Regions from separate parts of the Hoeflea prorocentri genome, predicted to be linked through region 1. Evidence: predicted binding sites of a transcription regulator. Region 1 holds the regulator's gene; each other region holds the start of a gene.
What was found. The regulator LexA, encoded in region 1, represses DNA repair genes until DNA is damaged. The targets are predictions, from matches to a motif close to TGTTCNNNNTGTGTTCNG.
Positions count from the first base shown of each region.

Region 1 (4,273 bases):
CCATTGCCGCAATGATTATCATCGTCATAACGCCCTCCGCCGTTCTCGGGCCGGGCTTTCAAATGTCGTTTGCCGCAACTGCGGCACTAATTGCGACTTATGCGCTGTGGAATAAACCCCGGCCCGGAACAGGGCGTGCTGAGGCCGGGTGGCTGGGCACCCCGGCACGCGTTCTGTTTGTCTTTTTCCTTGGGCTGGCGGTTACGTCACTCGTTGCAGGTCTCGCCACGGCGCCGTTTGCCATCCATCACTTCCATCGGATTGCGGCATACGGGCTTCTGGCCAATCTGGCCGCCATGCCGATTGTCACCTTTATTGTGATGCCGGCGGGGATGTTTGCCGTCCTGCTCATGCCATTGGGTCTCGAAAAATGGCCGTTGATCGTGATGGGAGGGGGGCTTGATGCAGTGATAGCCATCGCCCGTTATGTTCGTGACATCGGCGGTGCGGTTGTCGTTGGTCAGATAAGCCCGTGGATAACACTTGTTGCGGTCGCCGGCCTGCTGATCTTTGTGTTGAGCAGGACCCGGTTGAGGATCGTAGGGCTGGCGCTGCTCCTGCTCGCTGGAGCCGCCATGACGATACCACGCACGTGGCCTGACATTCTGATTGCCGAGGACGGCAGGTTGGTTGCACTTGTCAATAAAGGCGGCTTGGCCACAAACCGCAAAAGACCACCCCGATTCATCTTTGAGCAATGGCAGACGGGGCTCAAACGAACCCGACATGATACGCCCCTCGATATCGCTGGCGGGATAAATGACCTTGGATCCGCATTGGAAGCCTCAGCTGCGAGGACTGATCACATGCAGTGTGCGGCAAAAACTTTCTGTGTCGGCGTGTCGGGCAGTGGGACGAAACTGGCTCTGGTTGAGGATTTATCCTATCTCGGCGCTGCCTGTGACGAGGCAGATATCGTCGTGACCGCGGCATCGATTGCGATGGAGCGGTGTTATTCCGGAGCCCTGCTGATTACAGGCCGCATGCTGCGCCAAAGCGGCGCTTTGGCCATCTGGACGAAAACGAACGGCAATCAGCCGAAAATACGTTCGGCAGTTGCCAGTGTTGACCGAGCCTGGACGCGCCATCGCGCCTATAACTGGCGCAATGACAGCTTCTACAAGATCACACCGTCATGGCGTCAGTGATAGCGCCTGATCAGCCCCACCAGCTTGCCTTGGATCTTCACCTGATCCGGGCCGAAAATCCGAGTCTCATAGGATGGGTTTGCTGCTTCCAGGGCAATTGAGGCGCCCTTTCTGCGGAACCGCTTCAAGGTTGCTTCCTCGTCATCGACAAGCGCGACAACGATTTCACCCGGATTGGCTGTGGAGGCGTTTTTGATGACCACAGTATCGCCGTCAAAAATGCCGGCTTCGATCATTGAATCGCCCTTTACCTCAAGCGCGTAATGTTCACCGCCGGACAGCATCTCCGGGGGGACGCTGATATTGTGCGTATTGTTCTGGATGGCCGATATGGGCACACCGGCGGCGATCCGGCCCATAACGGGTACGCTCACCGCAGCCTGCGTATCATCATTGTCCTGAACCGGAAGCGGTGTGGGTTCAGGCGCGGGTTTACCCAGGCTGCCTTCGATAACGCTTGGCGAGAACCCCTTGCGTTGCTGGCCGGCCGGAATCATCGTCTCGGGAAGGCGCAAGACTTCAAGAGCGCGGGCCCGGTTTGGCAGCCTTCGGATGAACCCACGTTCCTCCAAGGCGGTAATCAGGCGATGAATGCCTGATTTTGAGGCAAGATCAAGCGCTTCCTTCATCTCGTCGAAGGACGGCGGGATGCCCGTCTCCTTCATACGCTCATGAATATAAAGCAGCAGCTCATGTTGTTTTCGCGTCAGCATCGCCGGCTCCCGAATCGGAGAAACAAATACAGAACATACACTATATGTTCCATTTGTGTTCTTCAAGTGTTTATATTTGGTTAACAGACTGCCCGGCGTCGCTAACAGGGTAGTCAATCGGGTTTTGCCGACAGGGCATTGCGGCCGGCGCCCGTCAATCGCTGTCCGGTAATAGGGAGCGCCGGTTAAAACAAGCACCGCTGTGTTCGCTTTCGCCCGTCCCGTTAAAATTGTATAAACCTGCGCGTTGTACCTTCAGCCTCAAACACGGCAGGGGGTTTAGCCAATGAAAAAGATGCGATCGTCATATCCAGGCTGCGGGCCCATCACAGCGTGCATCACCGGAGAATTTCTGCCGGATGATCGTGCGGGTCTGTCCGGGCTGGAAGACATTGCGGTCACGATCCCGCGTACGATCTATCTCGGGCGCGGACCGCACTGTGGCCAATTTCGGTCCGCCGCTGCCGGTAAATGAGATGCAGCTTGTACGCCACTTTTGGGCGATGTTCCTCTACAGAGTTCATTACTGGATGTGGGACCGGTGGTTCGAAACGCGGGAGGCAGTTGCCACGCGCGGGACGTTGCATCAGGACGATCTTTCCCCGGTGAATTCGGCTCATGCCAAATTGTCTTATGAATATGGCGCGTCTCCACGCCTTGTGCTGGGCTGGATCCTCAAAGGTTTGAATGAGGATCTGAGCCGTTTCTCTTTTGTCGATTACGGATCGGGCAGGGGGCGCATGTTGCTGACTGCCGCCCAGTGGCCGTTTCGTCTCGTGCACGGGATCGAGTTCAGCAGCATTTTACATGAGCAGGCCGAGCGCAATATTTCCGGTTATCCGAAAAATCATCTCAAATGCAGGGACATAAAATCGGTCTGCTGCGACGTCATGGATTACGATACGCCGAAAACCGACTGCATCCTTTATTTCTATAATCCGTTCGAAGGCGAACTGCTGGATAAGGTCATCCGCAAATATTCGCACTGCGACGATAGCGGCGCGAAGCGCAAGGTGATTATCGTCTATTACAACTCCATGCACCGCCATGCGCTCAATGCAAATGAACGGATCAGGCCGAGGCCGATGTCACGCTTTGTCAAACTGATCATCAAACTCTTCAGCCCGCATCCGGTCCATATTTACGAGCTGGCTCCCGCCTGACGCGGCCCGGGAAGCCTTGACGGCTGATGTGGATTGATCTCTCGCGCACTAGAGCGGAAAATCGAACTTCATGATCGTTGACCAGGTGCGCCGGTTGATCGTCTCGATCGTCCTGATCGATTCCCGGATTTTTCCGATCTCGGAAGCGTCGAGGGCTTGTGTCTTGCCTATCTTGATGGCGTTCTTGGTCTCCGCGATGCGCATGAGGATCGTTTTTGCATTCCTGCCTTCATCGTCGAAGGAGTAGAGGCAGTGGTTGTAGCGGTTCTTGTGTTTCAGGACCTTGACCATGTCGCCGGTCAGTCCAAGAATATCCTTTCTGGCCTGTGGCTCGGTCCGCTCCATTTTGGCCAGCCGGTCGACAAGATCGAGCCTGGCGCGAGTGGTGTTCAAGGTCAGGAATATGACGATCGCCGTTTCTTTATCGATCCCGGCCAGCCCCGCAATCAGATGAATGAGAAGGGTCTCAGTGTTGGTCCAGGAGTAATTCATCTGCCCGACCAGCAGAAGTATCTTCTGAAACTGCTCGGGCAGATGCGGCTGTGGTCTGGTCTCTGATGTGACCATGCTGAGTTAACCTCCGCGTTCTGGAAGCAAAGGCTTCGGCTAACCGGGTCCGTTCGCCCGGCCTGCCTTGATCTCACCGAAATAGACCGCGGCAGCTTCCGTCCTGTTGCCGACACCGAGTTTCTCGATGATGTGATGCATGTGCAGCTTGATGGTGTTTTCCGAAAGTTCCAATTCGGCTGCGACGACCTTGTTTTGATAACCTCGGGCAACCAGTTTCAGCACGTCAATTTCCCTTGAAGTCAACCTGCCGCTTCGGGCGTTTTTTGCCCCGGTAACCTGTGTCCGCGTTGTGCCGTCTTTTGTTGCGCGCGCAATCTCTATTTGGCTGTCGCCGCTCGTATGAAGTGGTGCCGGGGCTTGCCTGGGTATGTAGTCACCGCCGTTCATCATCAGCCGGACAGCTGAAAGCCAGATATCGAGCCGCAGGTTCATCGGCAGAAAACTTTCGACCAATCCGGTTAAAGCGGGATCATTCATGAGGTCAGGAAGGGGCCGTGTCTCGTTGCAGGCGAGACACAAGATCTGGGTCGGGAAGAGCTCGCGCAGCCGGTCGTAGTTTGAGCGAACTTCGTCCGACAAGGTCTCATCTATGACGATGAGGCACACACGCACCTCAAGGTCTTCGGTTTTGTGGAAGAGTTGTTTGAAATCGAGACGCCGTTCGAGGACCAGATCCTCA
Region 1 covers NZ_JAPJZI010000001.1:1,691,861-1,696,133, forward strand. The annotation lists gene OQ273_RS07885 (ComEC/Rec2 family competence protein) at 1-1,148, shown strand, start outside; gene lexA (transcriptional repressor LexA) at 1,142-1,861, opposite strand; gene OQ273_RS07895 (class I SAM-dependent methyltransferase) at 2,338-3,024, shown strand; gene OQ273_RS07900 (hypothetical protein) at 3,073-3,591, opposite strand; gene OQ273_RS07905 (response regulator transcription factor) at 3,631-4,273, opposite strand, start outside.

Region 2 (4,273 bases), 2.3 Mb from region 1:
CGTTATTTCCCCCGCAAAACGGTTGATCTCCTGGCGACCCGCACGAACCCCCTGTCGCAGCCGCGTGAACATCAGGCAGCAGTTCTCTTTGCCGATCTGATCTCCTTTACCAACTGGGCAGAGGACCGCCCGGCGCAGGAAACCATCAGCGTACTGAGGCAGATTCACGAATTGCTGGCCGATACGGTCTTTCGACATGACGGCACGCTGGACAAGTTCATCGGCGACGGCCTGATGGCGACCTTCGGAACGCCCGAACCGACCGACCGCGATGCCGTCAACGCGCTGACCGCGGCGGTTGAAATGGCCGATGTCTTCCGGCTGTGGAAGGAATCCAAACAGGGAACCGACGCCGGAGATCTGGAACTGGCGGTCGGCGTGCACTACGGGACCATCATCCTGGGCGACATCGGAACCAGCCGGCGCATGGAATTTGCCGTTCTCGGCGATACGGTCAACGTGGCAAGCCGTCTGGAGCAGGCCAATCGGGAGATCGGCTGTCGCTGTGTTGTCAGCACCGCGCTGGTCGAGGCGGCTGAAGCCGAAAGCCCCGCGGAAACGGCAACGGCTCTGGCCCGGCTGCACCGGCACGGGCCTTTGATCCTGCGCGGCCGCAGCGCCTCTACGGAAGTGCTGATGCTGGAATGACCGGACTTGTTTTCGCGCCTAGCGGAAACGCCAGATCGTCTGCTCGCCTTCGAACCCTTTGAGCTCTGAGGAGCCGGCGACGTCGCAGCGCTCCGGTGCATAGCGTGCAAGCGCGTCCGAGACGACATTGTCGCAGCCAAGGTCTGCCGCCGCCGAAAGCAGCCTTGCCGTATAGTTGACCGGCGGTCCGATGGCTGTGAAATCGAGCCGGTCGCCGCCGCCGATATTGCCATAGTGAAAGGTGCCGCAATGGAGCGCCGTGCGAAACGACACGGCATCCCCGGTCGGGTTTTCGGCCAGGGTTTCCATCCCTTCCGAAACCGCATCCATTGCCGCTCCCGTCATGGCGGCAAGGCCTTCCTCGTCCTCATAGGGGAAGATCGCAAAGAACCCGTCACCCATGAATTTCAGGATTTCCCCGCCTCTGGCCGTAACCGGCGGCACCAGTTGATCGAATGTGTCGTTGAGGAGTGCGACCAGCTCCGGTCCGGTCCTTTCGTTCGAGAGCTGGGTGAAGTTCTTCAGATCGACAAACAGGATAACAGCGGTGATTTCCTCCCCGTCGCCGCGATGAACCTTTCCGTCCCGGATGAGCGTTCCGCTGTTGCGGCCGACATAGGTCGACAAAAGCACAGCCGAATTGAGTCGCAGCATATAGGTCTCGGTCAGTCGGGCGAGCGGTGGATTCACACGTCGTAAAATCTCCAGATCGTCTTCGCTGAAACCGCCCTTCTGCGCCGATGACCAGGTGCACACATTGGTCTCGCCGGTGGTGAAGATCAGCGGCTGGGCCAGATAGTCGGTAAAGCCCTGTTCCCGCAATTCACCGACAATAATGTAGTCTTCCGGACAGTCCGGCCGTTCCAGATGCCGGCGTATCGTGACCTGCTTTTCGACGACGCGGGGCAGGGGGTTGGACGTGTAGATCTCCTGGTTGAATGTACCGAGCTGCGCATGGCTGATGTCGACGCCCTGGCCTTTGATCCAGCGAAACCGGGTGCCGAGGAGATTGGGGTGCAGCGTATAGATGAAGAGGACAAACCGGTCGATTTGGACGCCGAGTCCGACAAGCCCGTCACATATGCCGGTAATGATCTCGCGCGCATCGGCGCTTGGCCGCGCGCCGTCGATCATCCACTGCGTCAGGGCCTCGACCGTCGGGAATCGCGGCCTGGTCTCTTGTTTGTTGTTTTTGTCCACGGACAGTGCCTGCCCTCCGCTTCAGCGGCTGGTGATGATCCGCAGTATAGGGCCCGCCCGCCGCCATTCAAAATTGCGAGACAGGCCTTGGTTCAGCTATGGGCGAAGATATCGGTTTCATCCCAGCCGATCAGGTCGAGCCGGGCGCGCGTCGGCAGGAACCTGAAGCAGGCATCGGCATGCTTGACCCGCCCGTCCCGCTCCAGCCTCTCCGTCAGTCGGTCGCGCAGGGCGTGAAGGTAAAGGACATCCGAAGCGGCATATTCCAGCTGCGCCTCGCTCAACTCGTCTGCGGCCCAATCGGAAGACTGCTGCTGCTTGGAAATATCGATATCGAGCAGTTCGCGCAAATTGTCCTTCAGACCATGCCGGTCCGTATAGGTCCGGGTCAGCCGCGAGGCGATCTTGGTGCAGAACACCGGCTCGCAGGCAATGTTGAGCGCGTGATGGAGAACGGCGATGTCGAACCGTCCGAAGTGGAAGATCTTGGTCTTCTTCCGGTCCTTCAGAAGTGCGGCAAGAACCGGGGCTTTCTTTTGCCCCTTGGCAATCTGGATTACATCCGCCGTGCCGTCGCCCGGCGAAAGCTGGACGACACAGAGCCGGTCGCGATGCGGTTTCAGGCCGAGCGTTTCGGTATCGATGGCGATATCGCCCTGATAATGCGCGGCGTCAGCCTCGCTGATGTCGCCCTTGTGAAGCCGGATTGTCATGAGTGATCCCCGTTTGCCCTGGTTCCGAAAACGCCCGCTGGCGGGTGCGTGTCCGACATATCCTCTTACCGCACGCCCGTCCAGCCGCAAGCCCGGCCTCGGTCAATGAATGGTAAGCGCTGTGTTCTATTTTTGTTCTTGTTGATGCTTTTGCGATAGTGTATGAAGTTCTGCAGCCAAAACGTGCAGGAGAGGCAGATGGTATCGCGCGTAAGCACGGTCTCTTTTCAAGGAATAAGCGCCGTGCCCGTCGATGTGCAGGTTATGGTCGCGCCGGGAAAGGTTGGCATGAATATCGTCGGCCTGCCTGACAAGGCGGTTGCCGAAAGCCGCGAGCGCGTTCAGGCCGCGCTGCATGCGTCGGGCCTGTCGCTTCCGGCAAAGAAGGTCACGGTTAATCTTGCGCCTGCCGATCTGCCGAAGGAAGGCAGTCATTTCGATCTGCCCATCGCGCTTGGCCTCATGGCGGCGTTGGGTGCGATCCCCGCCGATGCACTCTCCGGTTACGTGGTGCTCGGCGAACTCTCGCTTGATGGAACCATCGCCGCGGTGGCCGGTGCGCTGCCGGCGGCGATCGGCGCCAATGCCTTGGGAAAGGGGCTGATCTGTCCGGCGGACTGCGGGCCGGAAGCCGCATGGGCAAGCGCCGATCTCGATATTCTCGCGCCGCGCAGCCTTATTGCCATGGCCAATCATTTCAAGGGCACGCAGGTTCTCTCGCGTCCTGAGCCCGCCGTACGCGGCGCACCGGACGATCTGCCGGATCTTGCCGATATCAAGGGACAGGAGATGGCGCGGCGTGCATTGGAAGTGGCCGCGGCCGGCGCTCACAATCTCCTCATGTCCGGTCCGCCGGGGTCGGGAAAGTCGATGCTTGCCGCCCGGCTGCCCTCGATCCTGCCGCCCCTGTCTCCGGCAGAGCTTCTTGAAGTCTCGATGATCCATTCGATTGCCGGCCTTTTAACCGGTGGCGAGCTGTCGGACCGACGGCCCTACCGTGCTCCGCACCATTCGGCCTCGATGGCGGCGATGGTCGGCGGCGGCATAAGGGCAAAACCCGGCGAGGTCTCGCTTGCCCATAACGGCGTTCTGTTTCTCGACGAGTTTCCCGAGTTTACGCCGCAGGTGCTTGATTCCCTGCGTCAGCCGCTGGAAGGCGGTGAGTGCGTGATTGCCCGCGCCAACCATCATGTGAGTTACCCGGCACGCATCCAGCTTGTCGCGGCCATGAACCCCTGCCGCTGCGGCATGGCGGGCGAACCCGGCCATGTCTGCGCCCGTGGTCCGCGCTGCCAGGCGGATTATCAGGCCCGTATCTCCGGACCGCTGCTCGACCGGATCGATCTGAGGATTGCCGTGCCTGCGGTCACCGCCACGGATCTCATCCGGCCGGGCGCCAGCGAGACGAGCGCCGATGTGGCAGGACGCGTGGCTCTGGCGCGTGAGCGCCAGACAGAGCGTTTCAGCGCCCTCGGCATGCCGCAGGTCACCTCCAACGCCCTTTGCCCGACCTCGCTGATCGAAACGATCGCACAGCCGGATGCTCCAGCCGCAAGCCTGCTGCAGGATGCCGCCGAGCAGATGAAGTTCTCCGCCCGCGCCTACCATCGCATCCTCAAGGTCGCCCGTACGCTCGCCGATCTCGACGATGCCGACGACATCAGCCGCATGCACATCGCTGAAGCAATCTCCTACCGCCTGCCGGGCGAGGG
Region 2 covers NZ_JAPJZI010000001.1:4,009,042-4,013,314, reverse strand. The annotation lists gene OQ273_RS18870 (adenylate/guanylate cyclase domain-containing protein) at 1-648, shown strand, start outside; gene OQ273_RS18865 (adenylate/guanylate cyclase domain-containing protein) at 667-1,848, opposite strand; gene OQ273_RS18860 (ribonuclease D) at 1,941-2,561, opposite strand; gene OQ273_RS18855 (YifB family Mg chelatase-like AAA ATPase) at 2,760-4,273, shown strand, end outside.
Region 2: a site for LexA is predicted at 2,684-2,701, ahead of OQ273_RS18855 (YifB family Mg chelatase-like AAA ATPase). Genes of this name have one in related genera too.

Region 3 (4,273 bases), 1.5 Mb from region 1:
AAGGAAGAGCCGATCAACAGGTTTGTCTCCAAGATACCGAAGGGCCGGTTTGAAGCGGCGACCGGTCCGGCAACCCTTTGTGGCGTTGCCGTGGAGATTTCCGAGCGAACCGGGCTGGCAGAATCCATCCAGCCGCTGCGCATCGGCCCGCGGCTGGAAGAGTGCCTGCCGGTCTACTAAAGCGTGTTCAAACGCCCTGCAGAATAATGATCGTCGGCTGTTTGGGCAGATCCCTGAGCGTTACGGTCAGATTGTCCTGCTCCCTGAACTGACGGTCGAAATCCTCGCCAAACAGATCGAGAAAAGCGTTGATCGGCGTGCCGCGTCGATGCATCGGAAGGATGACTGAGGCGCGAAGCCGCTTGACGATGTCGCTCATCCGTTCGTGTCCGACCGTCAGTCCGCCGTCGATGGGAACCATGACGACGTCCAGACGCCCGATCTGCGCAATATGGCGATCTTCCAGATCATGGTGCAGGTGACCCAGATGGCCGATGCAAAGACCGGCGACTTCGAAGATGAAGATCGAGTTGGCGTCGGCCTCACGGCTGCCGAACCCGGACCGAATGTCGGTTGTCACATTGCGGATATAGGTGTCGCTGACGACGACATCATGATCGATGGGCCCGCCATTCGGATTCCATCCAGGCAAAACATTCTCGATGGCCGGGTCCGGTTTGAGGGTGTAGTGGCTGGAATGGGCCTTGTTCATCGTCACGACGGTCGGCGCATCGTTGTTTCCGATATAGCCGTTGTAATCCGTTGCGATCGTCACGCCCTCTGGTGTTTCGATCAGGTAGGTGGAATGGCCGATAAAGGATATGCGGACCTGCTCGCGGTTCACTGGCTTTGCCGACGCAAGCTGTACCTTATCTGACTGCCACCCTTCCGCGACCGCCTGACAGGTGGAAACCGGAAGCGGCTCTCTGTCGCTGCTGGCCTCCGTTGGCTTCACATGTGCAAGTTTCAGCCCGCCGGCAACGGCAATGACAGCCGGCATGACACATATAAAACTGATAAAGCCCCAATGTAATTTCATTGTTTTGCCCCGTAAAAATTCAAAATCTTGATCCGACAAAACCTGCCGGTCATCGCGCGCCTGATTTTTCCGTTTTACGCCGGAGGCTGTTTCCGTATGGACGTTGCCACCTTCGTAATGGTGGGTTCCGGTCGTCATACCGCTTCAGTCTTTTAGGCCAGTGGCCAAGTTTTTTTGATTCCCACCGGCTTCAATATAACTTGCCCGCGCCCCCATATGAAGCGTGCATGTTCACAGCTGCGCAGAGGCGCCGGTGACCCAATGTCTGGACGATCCCGGTTGCTTTGCCTATAAGGCGCGCAATCGCGAAACGGTATTGTGGACAGGTGCCATGGCAGGCCATTCAAAATTCAAGAACATCATGCACCGCAAGGGCCGGCAGGACGCGGTACGCTCCAAGCTGTTCTCCAAGCTTTCCAAGGAGCTGACGGTCGCGGCAAAAATGGGTGGAGCGGATATCGAAGGCAATCCGAGGCTGCGCCTTGCCGTGCAGAACGCCAAGGGCCAGTCCATGCCCAAGGACAATATCCAACGCGCAATCAACAAAGGTGCCGGCGGCGACAGCGAAGACTACGAGGAAATCCGCTACGAAGGTTACGGCCCGGGTGGTGTTGCCGTGATTGTCGAGGTGCTGACGGACAACCGCAATCGTTCCGCTTCAAATGTGCGTGCCTGTTTCACCAAAAACGGCGGAACGCTGGGTGAGACCGGATCGGTTGGTTTCATGTTCGACCGGGTCGGTGAAATCATCTACAAGCCCGAGGCCGGAGATGAGGATACCGTCATGGAAGCGGCCATCGATGCCGGCGCCGACGATGTTCAGTCCGGGGAAGAAGGCCATACGATCATGTGCGCGTTCGAATCAATCGGAGACGTCTCGACCGCGCTTGAAACGAGCCTTGGAGAGCCCGAATCCGTCAAGCCGATCTGGAAGCCGCAAACCAGCACCGAGGTTGACGAGCAGAAGGCCGGAACGCTTTTGAAGCTGATCGACGCACTCGAAGACGATGACGATGTGCAGAACGTCTATGCGAATTTCGACATATCCGACGATGTTATGGCCAAGCTTGCCGAAGCTTGAGGTGCGCGACCCCGATGATTGATTGAGACCCGGATCATCGATCCGGGTTTTTTGTTGTTATTTACGAAATGTTTTTGTTTTGTTCGCTTATCTGTGGCATAGCTCGAAAGCGGCAATTCACGGACGGGGACATGGCTCATAGCGAGACAACACGCATTATCGGTATCGACCCGGGCTTGCGCAGAACCGGTTGGGGCCTGGTTGAGAGTGTCGGCAACTCGTTACGCTTCATAGCTTCGGGGACGGTGCGCTCCGATGGTGACAGCGATCTGGCGAGCCGGCTATGCCAGCTTCACGACGGCCTTTCGGATGTGCTGCACAGCCACAGTCCGCACGAGGCGGCGGTCGAGGCGACATTCGTCAACAAGGACGCGACCGCAACGCTCAAGCTCGGCCAGGCGCGAGGCATTGCCATGCTCGTACCGGCACTGGCGGGTCTTGCTGTTGCCGAATATGCGCCCAATGCCGTGAAGAAAGCGGTGATCGGTGTCGGGCATGGCGACAAGAAGCAGATCCACATGATGGTCAAGGTGCTGATGCCCAAGGCGCAGTTCGATACGGATGATGCGGCAGACGCGCTCGCCATTGCCATTTGCCACGCCCATCACAGGCAAAGTGCGGCGGGACGCTTGCGGCTCGCCGCCAAGGCGGGTGCGGCATGATTGGCAAGCTCAAGGGAACCATTGACGAGATCGGTGAGGATCACGTGCTGATCGACGTGCATGGCGTTTGTTACGTCGCGTTCTGTTCGGCCCGCACGCTGGCAGGTCTGGGGCAGGCCGGCGAGGCGGCAGTGCTTCATATCGAGACATTCGTGCGGGAGGACCAGCTCAAGCTCTATGGATTTTCCTCTGCAATGGAACGCGAGTGGTTCCGCCTTCTTCAAAGTGTTCAGGGCGTGGGTGCCAAGGTGGCCCTTGCTGTTCTTTCGACGCTGTCGTCCGCCGATCTTGCCAATGCCATCGCCCTTCAGGACAAGGCAATGGTTGCCCGCGCGCCGGGGATCGGGCCGAAGGTCGCTCAGCGCATTGTGACCGAGCTGAAGAACAAGGCGCCCGCCATTTCCGGCGAGGCGCCGGCGGGGCTTGGTCTCAAGCAGGAGCTTGGAGAGGGTGCGGCCAGCGGTCCTGTGACGGATGCGGTTTCGGCCTTGTCCAATCTCGGATATTCCCGCGATCAGGCAGCCGGCGCAGTGGCTGCGGCGATGAAAACAGCCGGAGAGACTGCCGATTCAGCAACGTTGATCCGGCTTGGCCTGAAGGAACTGTCGCAATGAAACCTCATCAGCCATGCGGGAATGAATGATGAGCGACCATGACAGGATCGTATCCGCCGACATGCGCGGAGAGGATGCCGAGGCCAGCCTGCGTCCACAAAGCCTGGACGAGTTTACCGGTCAGGCCGAAGCCCGCTCAAACCTGAAGATTTTTATCGAGGCCGCAAAGGCGCGGGGCGAGGCGCTTGACCATGTCCTTTTCGTTGGCCCGCCCGGTTTGGGTAAGACAACGCTTGCCCAGATCATGGCGAAAGAACTGGGCGTCAATTTCCGCTCGACATCGGGACCGGTGATCGCCAAGGCTGGCGATCTGGCAGCCCTGCTTACCAATCTTGAAGAGCGTGACGTGCTCTTCATCGACGAAATCCACCGTCTCAACCCGGCGGTGGAGGAAATCCTCTACCCGGCGATGGAAGATTACCAGCTTGATCTCATCATCGGCGAAGGACCGGCGGCCCGGTCGGTCAAGATCGATCTGGCGAAGTTTACCCTGGTGGCGGCCACGACACGGCTCGGCCTGTTGACGACACCGTTGCGCGACCGTTTCGGCATTCCGGTGCGGCTCAATTTTTACACGGTGGAGGAACTCGAGCAGATCGTGCGCCGCGGCGCCCGGTTGGTAGGGCTTTCCATGACGGATGAGGGCGCGCAGGAGATCGCGCGGCGCGCGCGCGGGACACCGCGCATTGCGGGCCGCCTGTTGCGGCGCGTCAGGGATTTTGCCGAAGTCGCCAAGGCGGAAGCGGTCACCCGGCAAATCGCCGATGAGGCACTGACCCGCCTTTCGGTCGACAATAAGGGATTGGATCAGCTCGACGCGCGCTATCTGACGATGATCGCACACAGTTTCGGTGGCGGTCCGGTGGGCGTTGAAACG
Region 3 covers NZ_JAPJZI010000001.1:175,728-180,000, forward strand. The annotation lists gene OQ273_RS00835 (TIGR00282 family metallophosphoesterase) at 1-180, shown strand, start outside; gene OQ273_RS00840 (MBL fold metallo-hydrolase) at 188-1,000, opposite strand; gene OQ273_RS00845 (YebC/PmpR family DNA-binding transcriptional regulator) at 1,371-2,120, shown strand; gene ruvC (crossover junction endodeoxyribonuclease RuvC) at 2,252-2,782, shown strand; gene ruvA (Holliday junction branch migration protein RuvA) at 2,779-3,396, shown strand; gene ruvB (Holliday junction branch migration DNA helicase RuvB) at 3,425-4,273, shown strand, end outside.
Region 3: a site for LexA is predicted at 2,190-2,207, ahead of ruvC (crossover junction endodeoxyribonuclease RuvC). Genes of this name have one in related genera too.